2 regions of the Streptomyces sp. B5E4 genome follow, and region 2 is predicted to be linked to the other one. Evidence: riboswitches for the same ligand, from Rfam matches in the RefSeq annotation. Region 2 holds a riboswitch; the other holds the start of a gene.

Region 1 (5,112 bases), on a different contig from region 2:
AGCCCTCGTCGATGCCGCGCTGCAGCCGCTCGGGGTTGGTGACGAAGAGGTCGTCGCCGACGATCTGGACCTTGTCGCCGAGCCGCTCGGTCAGCACGTGCCAGCCGGCCCAGTCGTCCTCGAACAGCGGGTCCTCGATGGACACCAGCGGGTAGTCCGCGACGAGCTGCTCGTAGTACTCCGTCATCTCGGCGGCGGAACGGCCCTTGCCCTCGAAGACGTACACGCCGTCCTTGTAGAACTCCGAGGCGGCGACGTCGAGCGCGAGGGCGACGTCCTGGCCCGCGGTGTAGCCGGCCTTCTGGATCGCCTCGATGATGAGGTCCAGCGCGTCCCGGTTGGAGTCGAGGTTCGGCGCGAAGCCGCCCTCGTCGCCGAGGCCCGTGGACAGGCCGCGCTCCTTGAGGACGGCCTTGAGCTGGTGGTAGATCTCCGCGCCGCAGCGCACGGCCTCGGAGAACGACTCGGCGCCGATCGGCGCGATCATGAACTCCTGGATGTCGACGTTGGAGTCCGCGTGGCTGCCGCCGTTGAGGATGTTCATCATCGGCACGGGCAGCACGTGCGCGTTGGGGCCGCCGAGGTAGCGGAACAGCGGCAGGTCGGACGCCTCGGAGGCGGCGTGCGCGACGGCGAGGGAGACGCCGAGGATGGCGTTGGCGCCGAGGGAGGACTTGTCGGGGGTGGCGTCGAGGTCGAACATCGCCTGGTCGATGAGGCGCTGCTCGGTCGCGTCGTAGCCGACGAGCTCGGGGCCGATCTGCTCGATGACGGCGAGCACGGCCTTCTCGACGCCCTTCCCGCCGTAGCGGGCCTTGTCCCCGTCGCGCAGCTCCAGGGCCTCGAAGGCGCCGGTGGAGGCGCCGGACGGAACGGCAGCACGGCCGGTGCTGCCGTCGTCGAGGCCGACCTCGACCTCGACCGTGGGGTTGCCGCGGGAGTCGAGAATCTCTCGGGCTACGACGACGTCGATGGACGGCACGGTGTCTCCTTCGGAGGGATTCGCTACGGGTTCCGCCCTGAGCCTAGCCGCCCCGGGTGACGGCCCCGGCGCGTACCCGGCCGCATTCCGCGGTACGAGACGGTTCGGGCCCGGGGGCAGGGCGGCGGCCCGGGGGCAGGGCGGCGGCCCGGGAGCCGACGTCGTACGGCGTGGTCGTCCCGGCCCGCGCACCGGACGGGCCGGGACGGCCGCGCCGTACCGCCGTGGCGTGCCGGGCGGCAGGGGAGGCGGCGGTGCACACGGCGCGGGCGGGCCGGCCGGTTCGCGGCCCGGTGCGGCCCGCCCGCGCGCCGGACTAGCCCACCTTCAGCTTCTGGCCGGGCCGGATCAGGTCCGGGTCCTCGCCGACGACCGATTTGTTGTCCTCGTACAACTGCTGCCAGCTCTCCGCGCCGTGCCGCCGGGCGATGTCGTCGAGGCTGTCGCCCTCGCGGACCTCGTAGTAGAAGCCGCGGAAGACCGTGCGGGACTCCGGCTGCGTCTGCTCGCCGGCGCCGCGGGCCTCGGTGCCCTGCGGAGCCTCCTGCGGCGCCTGCTCCTGCGCCTGCGGGGCCGGCTGCGACTGGGTCTGCGGCTGGCTCTGCTGTTGCTGCTGCGGGGCGTCCTGGGGCGCCGGCGGGACGATCTGCCCGGCGGCCGGACTGCCCGCGGCCAGGCCCGCGCGTGGCCCGCAGTTGGGCCACGCCCCCGGGCCCTGCATGGACAGCAGCCGCTCCGCGACGGCGATCTGCTGCTGCTTCGTCGCCAGGTCGGCGCGCGGGGCGTAGCTGCGGCCGCCGGCGGCGGCCCAGCTCGTCTGGGAGAACTGGACGCCGCCGAAATAGCCGTTCCCCGTATTCGTCGCCCAATCTCCTCCGGACTCACAGGCGGCCACCCGTTCCCACGTATCGATCGGCGCCGCGACCGCGTTCTGGGCGCCGAGCACCGGCAGCCCGAACGCGGTTCCGGTGGCGCCCACGAGGACGGCCATGCGGGAGTGCGTGCCCAGGCGTGCCTGTGCGGCGGGACGGCGGTGCTTACCCGTTCCGGCAGGAAGAAGCATGATGCTCTTTTCTCACCGACGCCTGCGAGGTGAGCTGTCGGGTGCGGGCTGTGAGTGCCCGGCCGTACGTCATACGTGCGGCTTGACCCCAAGCCGCCGGTCCGCCTTCTCGTTGGACCGGAGCGGCACTTACCGTGGGTCCCCCGCTCCTGTCAGCGGTGCTTCATGCACAGGTGACCCGGGTGAACGCCGACAGGATTCGGCGTGAGGCGATCACCGGGACTCGCGTTGGCGAGCGATGTGACGGTAAGCACATAGGCGTGTGCGATTCAAAGACCTCGGAAAGCGCCACGCCCGGTTTACGTCCGTCAGGTAGCCCGGTCAGCCGATTACGTCAAATATGACTAATCCGCGCCGACTTTACCCGCCCGCTGTTCAGTTCCCGCGCAATTCGAGTTCCTGACCAGGCTTGATGGTGTCGGGGTCCTTACCCAGGGAGTTCTTGTTCCCGTCGTACAATTCGGACCATCCGCCCGACAGCGAATGCTCTCTGGCAATTTCCGAGAGGGTGTCACCCGGTCGGACGGTATAACTGCCGTCGCCCGCCGCGGCGTCGCCGCCCTGGCGGTCCTCGCCGCGCTTCTCCGTGTCGCCGGGGATCTCCGCGATCCACTCGCGGCCGGGTTCCGGCAGCTCGTTCGCGTTGGGCGACTGGGAGGCGCCGGGGGTCTCGACGGCCTCGCGCGGGCCCTCGGGGGCGCCGGGCGAGGACGGGGCTTCGGACGGGGTGGGGGTCGCGGAGGCGTCCGGGGCGCGGTGCCGGCCGGAGCCCTCGGCGGAGGGGGCGCCGTCGTCACGGCCGGTCGACTCGCCGGAGCCGCGGTCACGCTCGTCCGGGTCCTGGCCGCCGCGGTGCTTGCCGCCCTCGGTGGACTTCCGGGCGTCGCGGTCGCCGTCGTCCCCGCGGTCGTCCCCGTCCTCGCGGTCCGTACGCCGGTCCTCGTCCCGGCCGTGGGAGTCGTCGTCCGGGGCGGGGGCGGGGGTCGGCGGCGCCGTGGGCAGCAGCGGCAGCTCGGCGCCGGGGTCGACCTCCGGCACCCCGTCGTCGCCGTGCAGCCCGGCGTCCTGGGCGCACTCCGGCCACGCCTTGTCGGCACCCATGCCGGCGAGGATGCGCTCGGCGACCGTGATCTGCTGCGCGCGGCTGGCGAAGTCGGGCTGCGAGGCGAACTCCTCGCCCCCGTACTCCTGCCACATGTCCATCGTCAACTGCAGGCCGCCGTAGTACCCGTTGCCCTCGTCGGCACTCCACAGCCCGCCGCTCTCGCACTCGGCGACCCGGTCCCACGTGCCGGCGTCGGCGGCGCTCGCGCCGCTCGCGCCCAGCAGCGGCAGGGCGAGACCCGCCCCGGTCGCCCCGGCCGCGACGACGAACGCGGGGGCCTGGCGGGGACGTCGGTGGCGTCCGTTACCCGAGCGCATGCGAGTGCCTTTCGTTCCCTGTGTGTTCGAGCCAGTGGCCGAACTTAATACCGAACTACCTCCGATCACAAGTTGATCGCCTGATAGTCACGCGCAGATCACAGAGAACGGCCGAAGTGCACCGGCAGCGTCCGAAGGCCGCGCATGATGAGCCCGCCGCGCCACCGCAATTCGGACGTCTCGCCCGCCAGCCGCAGGTCGGGAAGGCGGCGCAGCAGGGTACCCAGGGCGGTCTGCGCCTCCAGACGGGCGAGGGGGGCGCCGAGGCAGTAGTGGATGCCGTGGCCGTAGCCCACGTGCTGATTGTCACGCCGCGACAGATCCAGGCTGTCGGGGTCGGCGAAGCGTGCCGGGTCGCGGTCGGCGGCGGCCAGCACGACGAGTACCGGATCGCCCACGGCGACGCGCTGCCCGCCGATCTCCAGCGGCTCGGTGGCGAACCGCCACGTCGCCATCTCCACCGGGCCGTCGTAGCGCAGCAGTTCCTCCACCGCGGAGGGCAGCAGCGCGGGATCCGCGGCCAGCCGGGCACGCTCGACGGGGTGGGTGAGGAGGGCGTACGTGCCGTTGCCGATCAGGTTGACGGTGGTCTCGAAGCCCGCGAACAGCAGGATGAACGCCATGGCGGCGGCCTCGTTCTCCGTCAGCTTCTCGCCCTCGTCGGAGGCGCGGATGAGGCCGGAGATCAGGTCGTCGTCCGCGGCGTCGCCCCCGCCGAGCGCCGCGCGCTTGCGGTGGATCAGCTCGGCGAGGTAGGCCCGCATCTTCTTCACCGCGCGGGCGACGCCGCCTCGCGGGCCCTTGCCGTGGTTACGGGGGTCCGGGGGGCGTCCCCCGGAGGAATGCAGCATCACGCCGGCCCAGTCGCGGAAGTCGTCCTGGTCCTCGGCCGGGACGCCGAGGAGGTCGCAGATGGCGTAGATCGGCAGCGGGAAGGCGAACTCGTGGATGAGGTCGGCCTCGCCGCGGTCCGCGAAGCCGTCGATGAGGCGGTCGGTCAGCTCCTGCACGCGGGGCGCGAAGGCGGCGACGCGGCGGGGCGTGAACGCCTGGGAGACCAGCCGGCGCAGCCGGGTGTGGTCGGGCGGGTCGATGTTGAGCAGGTGGGTCATGAGGCCCGCGCTGCGCTCACCGGGGATGCCGGTCTTGTCGCTGTGGTGGTGCGCGGGGTTCTTGGACAGCCGGGGGTCGGCGAGGGCCTGCCGGGCGTCGGCGTAGCGGGTGACGAGCCAGGCGTCGACGCCGCTGGGCACGGTGGTGCGGTGGACGGGCGCGTGGGTGCGCAGCCAGGCGTACGCGGGATAGGGGTCGGTGGCGAACTCCCAGCTGAAGAGCGCGGGCTCGGGCCCGCCGCCCGCGGGCGGACCGGCCATCTCAGCGGGCGCCGGGGGACCCGGTGGAGGCGGACGGCCCTTCGGACCTGGAGCCGGCCTTCTCGGCCGTGAGGATCGCCTCGCGGTACGTACGCGCCGCGGCCCGCAGCGCCCTCTCCGGCTCGACGCCCTGCGCCTCGGCCCGCAGCGCCAGCGCGAGCAGTTCGGCGCCGAAGCCGTCCACGGGATCGTCCGCCGGCGCAGCCGCGCCGCGGCCTTCCCGTACGGCGGAAGCCTCGTCCTTACGCGCGCCGTTCCCGGCTGCGGCCGGA
Region 2 (5,112 bases):
TCGCCGGGCTGGTGGCCGCGGGCCTGCACCCCAACCCCGTGCCGTACGCGGACATCGTCACCACGACGACGCACAAGACGCTCGGCGGCCCGCGCGGCGGGGTCATCCTCTCCCGCCAGACCCTCGCCAAGAAGATCAACTCGGCGGTCTTCCCCGGCCAGCAGGGCGGACCGCTGGAGCACGTGATCGCGGCCAAGGCGGTGTCGTTCAAGATCGCCGCGTCCGAGGAGTTCCGGGAGCGCCAGCAGCGCACGCTGGACGGCGCCCGGATCCTGGCCGAGCGGCTGCTGCGGGACGACGCCCGCGCGGCCGGCGTCTCGGTGCTCTCCGGCGGCACGGACGTCCACCTGGTCCTGGTCGACCTGCGCGACTCCGAGCTGGACGGCCAGCAGGCCGAGGACCGGCTCCACGAGATCGGCATCACCGTCAACCGCAACGCGGTCCCCGACGACCCCCGCCCGCCCATGGTCACCTCCGGCCTGCGCATCGGCTCGCCGGCGCTGGCCACCCGCGGCTTCACCGCCGCGGACTTCGAGGAGGTCGCCGACGTCATCGCCGAAGCCCTCAAGCCGGGCTTCGACGAGGCGAAGACGGCCGCACTCGCCGCCCGGGTCACCGACCTGGCGCAGAAGCACCCGCTGTACCCCGGCCTGTAGCCCGTACGGCCCGGCCGCCCGCCGCTTCGCGCGACGGGCGGCCGGGCCCCGGGGACGTACGCGCAAGCCGTCGCACCTCGCACCAAGCACGCGCCCGTCCCACGCAAGGACAAGGGAGTCCCGAGTGGCCATCTCCGTCTTCGACCTCTTCTCGATCGGCATCGGCCCGTCGAGCTCGCACACGGTCGGCCCGATGCGGGCGGCCCGGCTGTTCGCGCGCCGGCTGAAGAACGAGGGCCTGCTGGCCCACACCGCCGCCGTACGCGCCGAACTCTTCGGCTCCCTGGGCGCCACCGGCCACGGCCACGGCACCCCGAAGGCCGTCCTCCTCGGTCTGGAGGGCCACTCGCCGCGCACCGTCGACATCGAGTGGGCCGAGGGCGAGGTGGAACGCATCCGCACCACCGGGCGGCTGCACCTGCTGGGCGCCGAAATAGGGCCCGACCACGAGATCCCCTTCGACGTCTCCGCCGACCTCGTCCTGCACCGGCGCCGCTCGCTGCCGTACCACGCGAACGGCATGACGCTGGCCGCGTACGACGCGGACGGCGGGACGCTGCTGGAGAAGACGTACTACTCGGTGGGCGGCGGCTTCGTCGTCGACGAGGAGGCGGTCGGCGAGGACCGGATCAAGCTCGACGACACCGTGCTGAAGCACCCGTTCCGTACCGCGGACGAGATGCTGCGCCGCACCCGTGAGACGGGCCTGTCGCTGTCGTCGCTGATGCTGGAGAACGAGCGCGCCTGGCGCACGGAGGCGGAGATCCGCGCCGGACTGCTGGAGATCTGGCGGGTCATGCGCGAGTGCGTCGCCCGCGGCACCGGCCGCGAGGGCATCCTCCCCGGCGGCCTGAAGGTCCGCCGCCGCGCCGCCGGCGAGGCCCGCCAGCTCCGCGCGGCGGGCGACCCGGCGGCGCACGCGATGGAGTGGGTCACCCTCTACGCGATGGCGGTCAACGAGGAGAACGCCGCGGGCGGCCGCGTCGTCACCGCCCCCACCAACGGCGCGGCGGGCATCATCCCCGCGGTCCTCCACTACGCGGCGGAATTCGTACCGGGCAGGGACAGCCGCGCCGGGGAGGAAGACACCGCGGTCCGCTTCCTCCTCGCGGCGGGCGCGATCGGCATGCTCTTCAAGGAGAACGCCTCCATCTCCGGCGCAGAGGTCGGTTGCCAGGGCGAGGTCGGCTCGGCCTGCTCCATGGCCGCCGGCGGCCTCGCCGAGATCCTCGGCGGCACCCCCGAACAGGTGGAGAACGCCGCGGAGATCGGCATCGAACACAACCTGGGCCTGACCTGCGACCCGATCGGCGGCCTGGTCCAGATCCCGTGCATCGAACGCAACGGCATGGCGGCGGTCAAGGCGATCACGGCGGCCCGCATGGCGCTGCGCGGCGACGGCCAGCACTTCGTCTCCCTCGACAAGGCGATCAAGACGATGAAGGAGACGGGCGCGGACATGAAGGTCAAGTATAAGGAAACCGCCCGCGGCGGCCTCGCGGTCAACGTGGTGGAGTGCTGAGGGAGTTGGCGACGGTATTTCACGCCGCTCACTCCAACTGCGCACCTTCCGCCCGTAATCCGGCGGTGATTCCGAAGACGTCATTTCCTTTGGTCAGTTGACGCCTCGTCGTCCCCGCGGACGAGCGGGTCCCCCCACTACGGGTTCGTGAATTCCCTCCGCACAGACCCGGCAGCCAGACGGTCCGGAACAAACGGACTTGTCGGATATTCCCTGCGGGGCGATACGCACCATTTGAAGGATTCGCCCCCGATCGCCCCGCGCTTCTGACCGATCGGACCTCATGTGTCCGGTGACGCGAATCACGTTCGGCCGCGGGCGCCCACGGCGGGAATTCACAGTTTCCTTATCCCGAAAGCGAGTTGCGGCCCGCTCCGCTTTCCGCGGCGGCACTCGTCCGGCCGCGAAGCCGGTCCCGCGCTGACCGGACGGGTTCCGCAGCTTGTCCGGACCGGAAAGACATGCTTAAGTCTGCGCCAGCCGGGTGGACGCCGAATCCTGCCGCCATCCGGAAACCGTTCCCTAATCACACACGGCAGGAGCGGGGGACCCATAGGTAAGTCGCCGGTCCGGATTCCGGAACGGCTTGGGGTGAAGTCGCACCGTGGTGCGGCCGGGCATCTCCAGCCCGAACCCGACAGCTCACCTCGCAGGCGCTGAGGAGAAATACCCATGCCTGCAAAAGGTAAGCACCGCCGTCCCAAGCTGCGCCTGATCACCCGCGGCATCACTTTCGCCGGCGTCAGCGGCGTCGCGATCGCCGCTCCGCTGATCGGCGCGTCCTCGGCCTCCGCGGCCGGCTCCGTCCCCGCCTCCGCCCCCCAGAGCGGCGTGCGCGCCGAGGCCCCCGCCGCGGCGACCGCCGGCGCGGCAGCGGCCACGTACGCCGTGGTCACCGGAGATTCCCTGGCGAAGATCGCCGACAGGGAAGGCGTGCGCGGCGGCTGGAAGAAGCTGTACGAGGACAACCGCGAGGCCGTCGGCGGCAACCCGCACTTCATCCTCCCGGGCCTCGAACTCGTCCTCGGCGCCAAGGCCGACAAGGCCGACGAGGCGGAATCCGAGTCGGGCCTGAAGACCGCCAGCGCGACCGTCACGAGCTACCCGGACAACCTCGACGGCTGGATCAGGGAGTCGCTCGACATCATGGCCGAGCACGGTATCCCCGGGACCTACGAGGGTATTCACCGCAACATCATCCGTGAGTCCGGGGGGGACCCGCAGGCCATCAACAACTGGGATATCAACGCCGTGAACGGCACGCCCTCCAAGGGCCTGCTCCAGGTCATCGCGCCCACCTTCGAGGCGTACCACGTCCCCGGTACCTCGACGGACAGCTACGACCCGGTGGCCAACATCACCGCCGCGTGCAACTACGCGGCCGACCGGTACGGGTCGATCGACAACGTATACGGGCCGTACTGACAGACCGGAGAGCGCCGGTGTCCTCACCGGCGCTCTCCGCTGCGGCGGGGGAGTCCGTGGTGCGTCCGGAACGCCGGGACGCGGGAATTCGCGGCCCGTTCACCCCGTGCTCGCCGGCCGGGAGAGTGGCGCTTCTACGGTCGCGCCATGTCCACCACCTCTCTGTCCCGGCGCGGTGTCCTCGCCGGCGCCGTGGCCGGGGCGCTCGCGTCCCCCCTCGCCGCCGCTTCCGCGTACGCCGCCCCGAAGCGCGGCCTGCTGATCTTCGTCGCCCTCGACGGCTTCGACATCGACTACCTCGACGGCCGTGCGCCGATGCCCCACCTGATGTCACTGGTGCGGACCGGCTCGGTGACCACCAGCACCGGCGTGATGGCCAGCATCACCAACCAGTCGTGGACGGCGGTCTCGTGCGGCGCCCACCCGGACCGCACCCGCAACGCCGCCTATTACTACGACGAGGCGGCCGGCGTCGTCCGTGGCCAGAGCCGCGACAGCGCGGTCGAGGGACTCGCCCAGGCGTGGCGACCGCAGGGCATCCGGATCGGGTCCGCGCAGTGGTTCATCCTGCAGGACAAGGGCACGGCGTACGGCGACCCCGACGGCCTCTACACCCAGCCGGGCGGGCGCATCGGCGCGCGCGTCGACGACGCGATCGCGATGCTCACCGGGCAGCCCGTGAACAGCGGCGGCACGAGGGTGACCCTCACCCGCCGACCGGACTTCCTGGCGGTCTACTCCAGCGACCTCGACGGCGACGGGCACTCCTTCGGGCCCGACGACCCGCGGATGCTCGACACCATGCGCGAGACCGACGCCGAGATCGGGCGGCTGATCCGGACGGTCAAGGATCTCGGCCTCTTCGGCCGGACGACCTGGGTGGTCACCGGCGACCACGGCATGACGGGCTGGAACACGCCGATGGCGGCCGAGGCGGTCGCCGCCCTCGCCGCCGCGGGCTTCACGCCCGAAGTGATCGGGTCCGGCGGCCGGCCGGCGCCGGAGACCGATGCCGTCCTGGTCTCCGGCGGCAGCATCGCGTCCGTGCACCTCCTGGGTGCGGCGGCCACCGACACCGCCGCGACCGACCGTGCCCGCACGGCGCTGGCGGACGTCGAAGGCGTCGCGACCGTGCTGGGCAAGGCGGACCAGGCCGCGCTGCGGATGGCGCCGCAGTACGGCCAGTTGGTGCTCGAACTGGCGGCACCGTACGCGCTGTCCTTCACCCCGCCGGCCGAGGGCTTCGACGGGCGCCACGGAAGTCGCGCGGAGACCGAGATCCCGCTCATCCTGGCCGGCCACCGGATCCGGCGCGGACGCCCGCCGCGGAACCCACGCCACGTCGACCTGGCCGCGACCATGTCGGCGATCCTCGGGGTCGACCCGCCGACGCAGTCCGAGGGCCGGGTGCTGCGGGAGTCACTGCTGCCCTGACCCGCAGGACGGACCCGGCGGCCCGTCCCGGGCGTCCCCCGCACGGACGCGTTCGACGTCTTGCGCCCACCGGAC

What was found. Region 2 has a riboswitch for cyclic di-AMP ahead of ABGA99_RS29925 (LysM peptidoglycan-binding domain-containing protein). Riboswitches for the same ligand answer to the same signal wherever they lie in the genome.
Region 1: another riboswitch for cyclic di-AMP. It lies ahead of ABGA99_RS29255 (transglycosylase family protein); the one in region 2 lies ahead of ABGA99_RS29925 (LysM peptidoglycan-binding domain-containing protein).

The regions. Positions count from the first base shown of each region.
Region 1 covers NZ_JBDPMI010000030.1:14,613-19,724, reverse strand. Annotated here, with positions in the region: gene eno (phosphopyruvate hydratase) at 1-982, opposite strand, end outside; gene ABGA99_RS29255 (transglycosylase family protein) at 1,299-1,973, opposite strand; cyclic di-AMP (ydaO/yuaA leader) riboswitch at 2,050-2,260, opposite strand; gene ABGA99_RS29250 (transglycosylase family protein) at 2,421-3,467, opposite strand; gene ABGA99_RS29245 (cytochrome P450) at 3,566-4,840, opposite strand; gene ABGA99_RS29240 (MazG family protein) at 4,842-5,112, opposite strand, start outside.
Region 2 covers NZ_JBDPMI010000031.1:76,927-82,038, forward strand. Annotated here, with positions in the region: gene glyA (serine hydroxymethyltransferase) at 1-656, shown strand, start outside; gene ABGA99_RS29920 (L-serine ammonia-lyase) at 781-2,178, shown strand; cyclic di-AMP (ydaO/yuaA leader) riboswitch at 2,658-2,849, shown strand; gene ABGA99_RS29925 (LysM peptidoglycan-binding domain-containing protein) at 2,851-3,603, shown strand; gene ABGA99_RS29930 (alkaline phosphatase family protein) at 3,751-5,037, shown strand.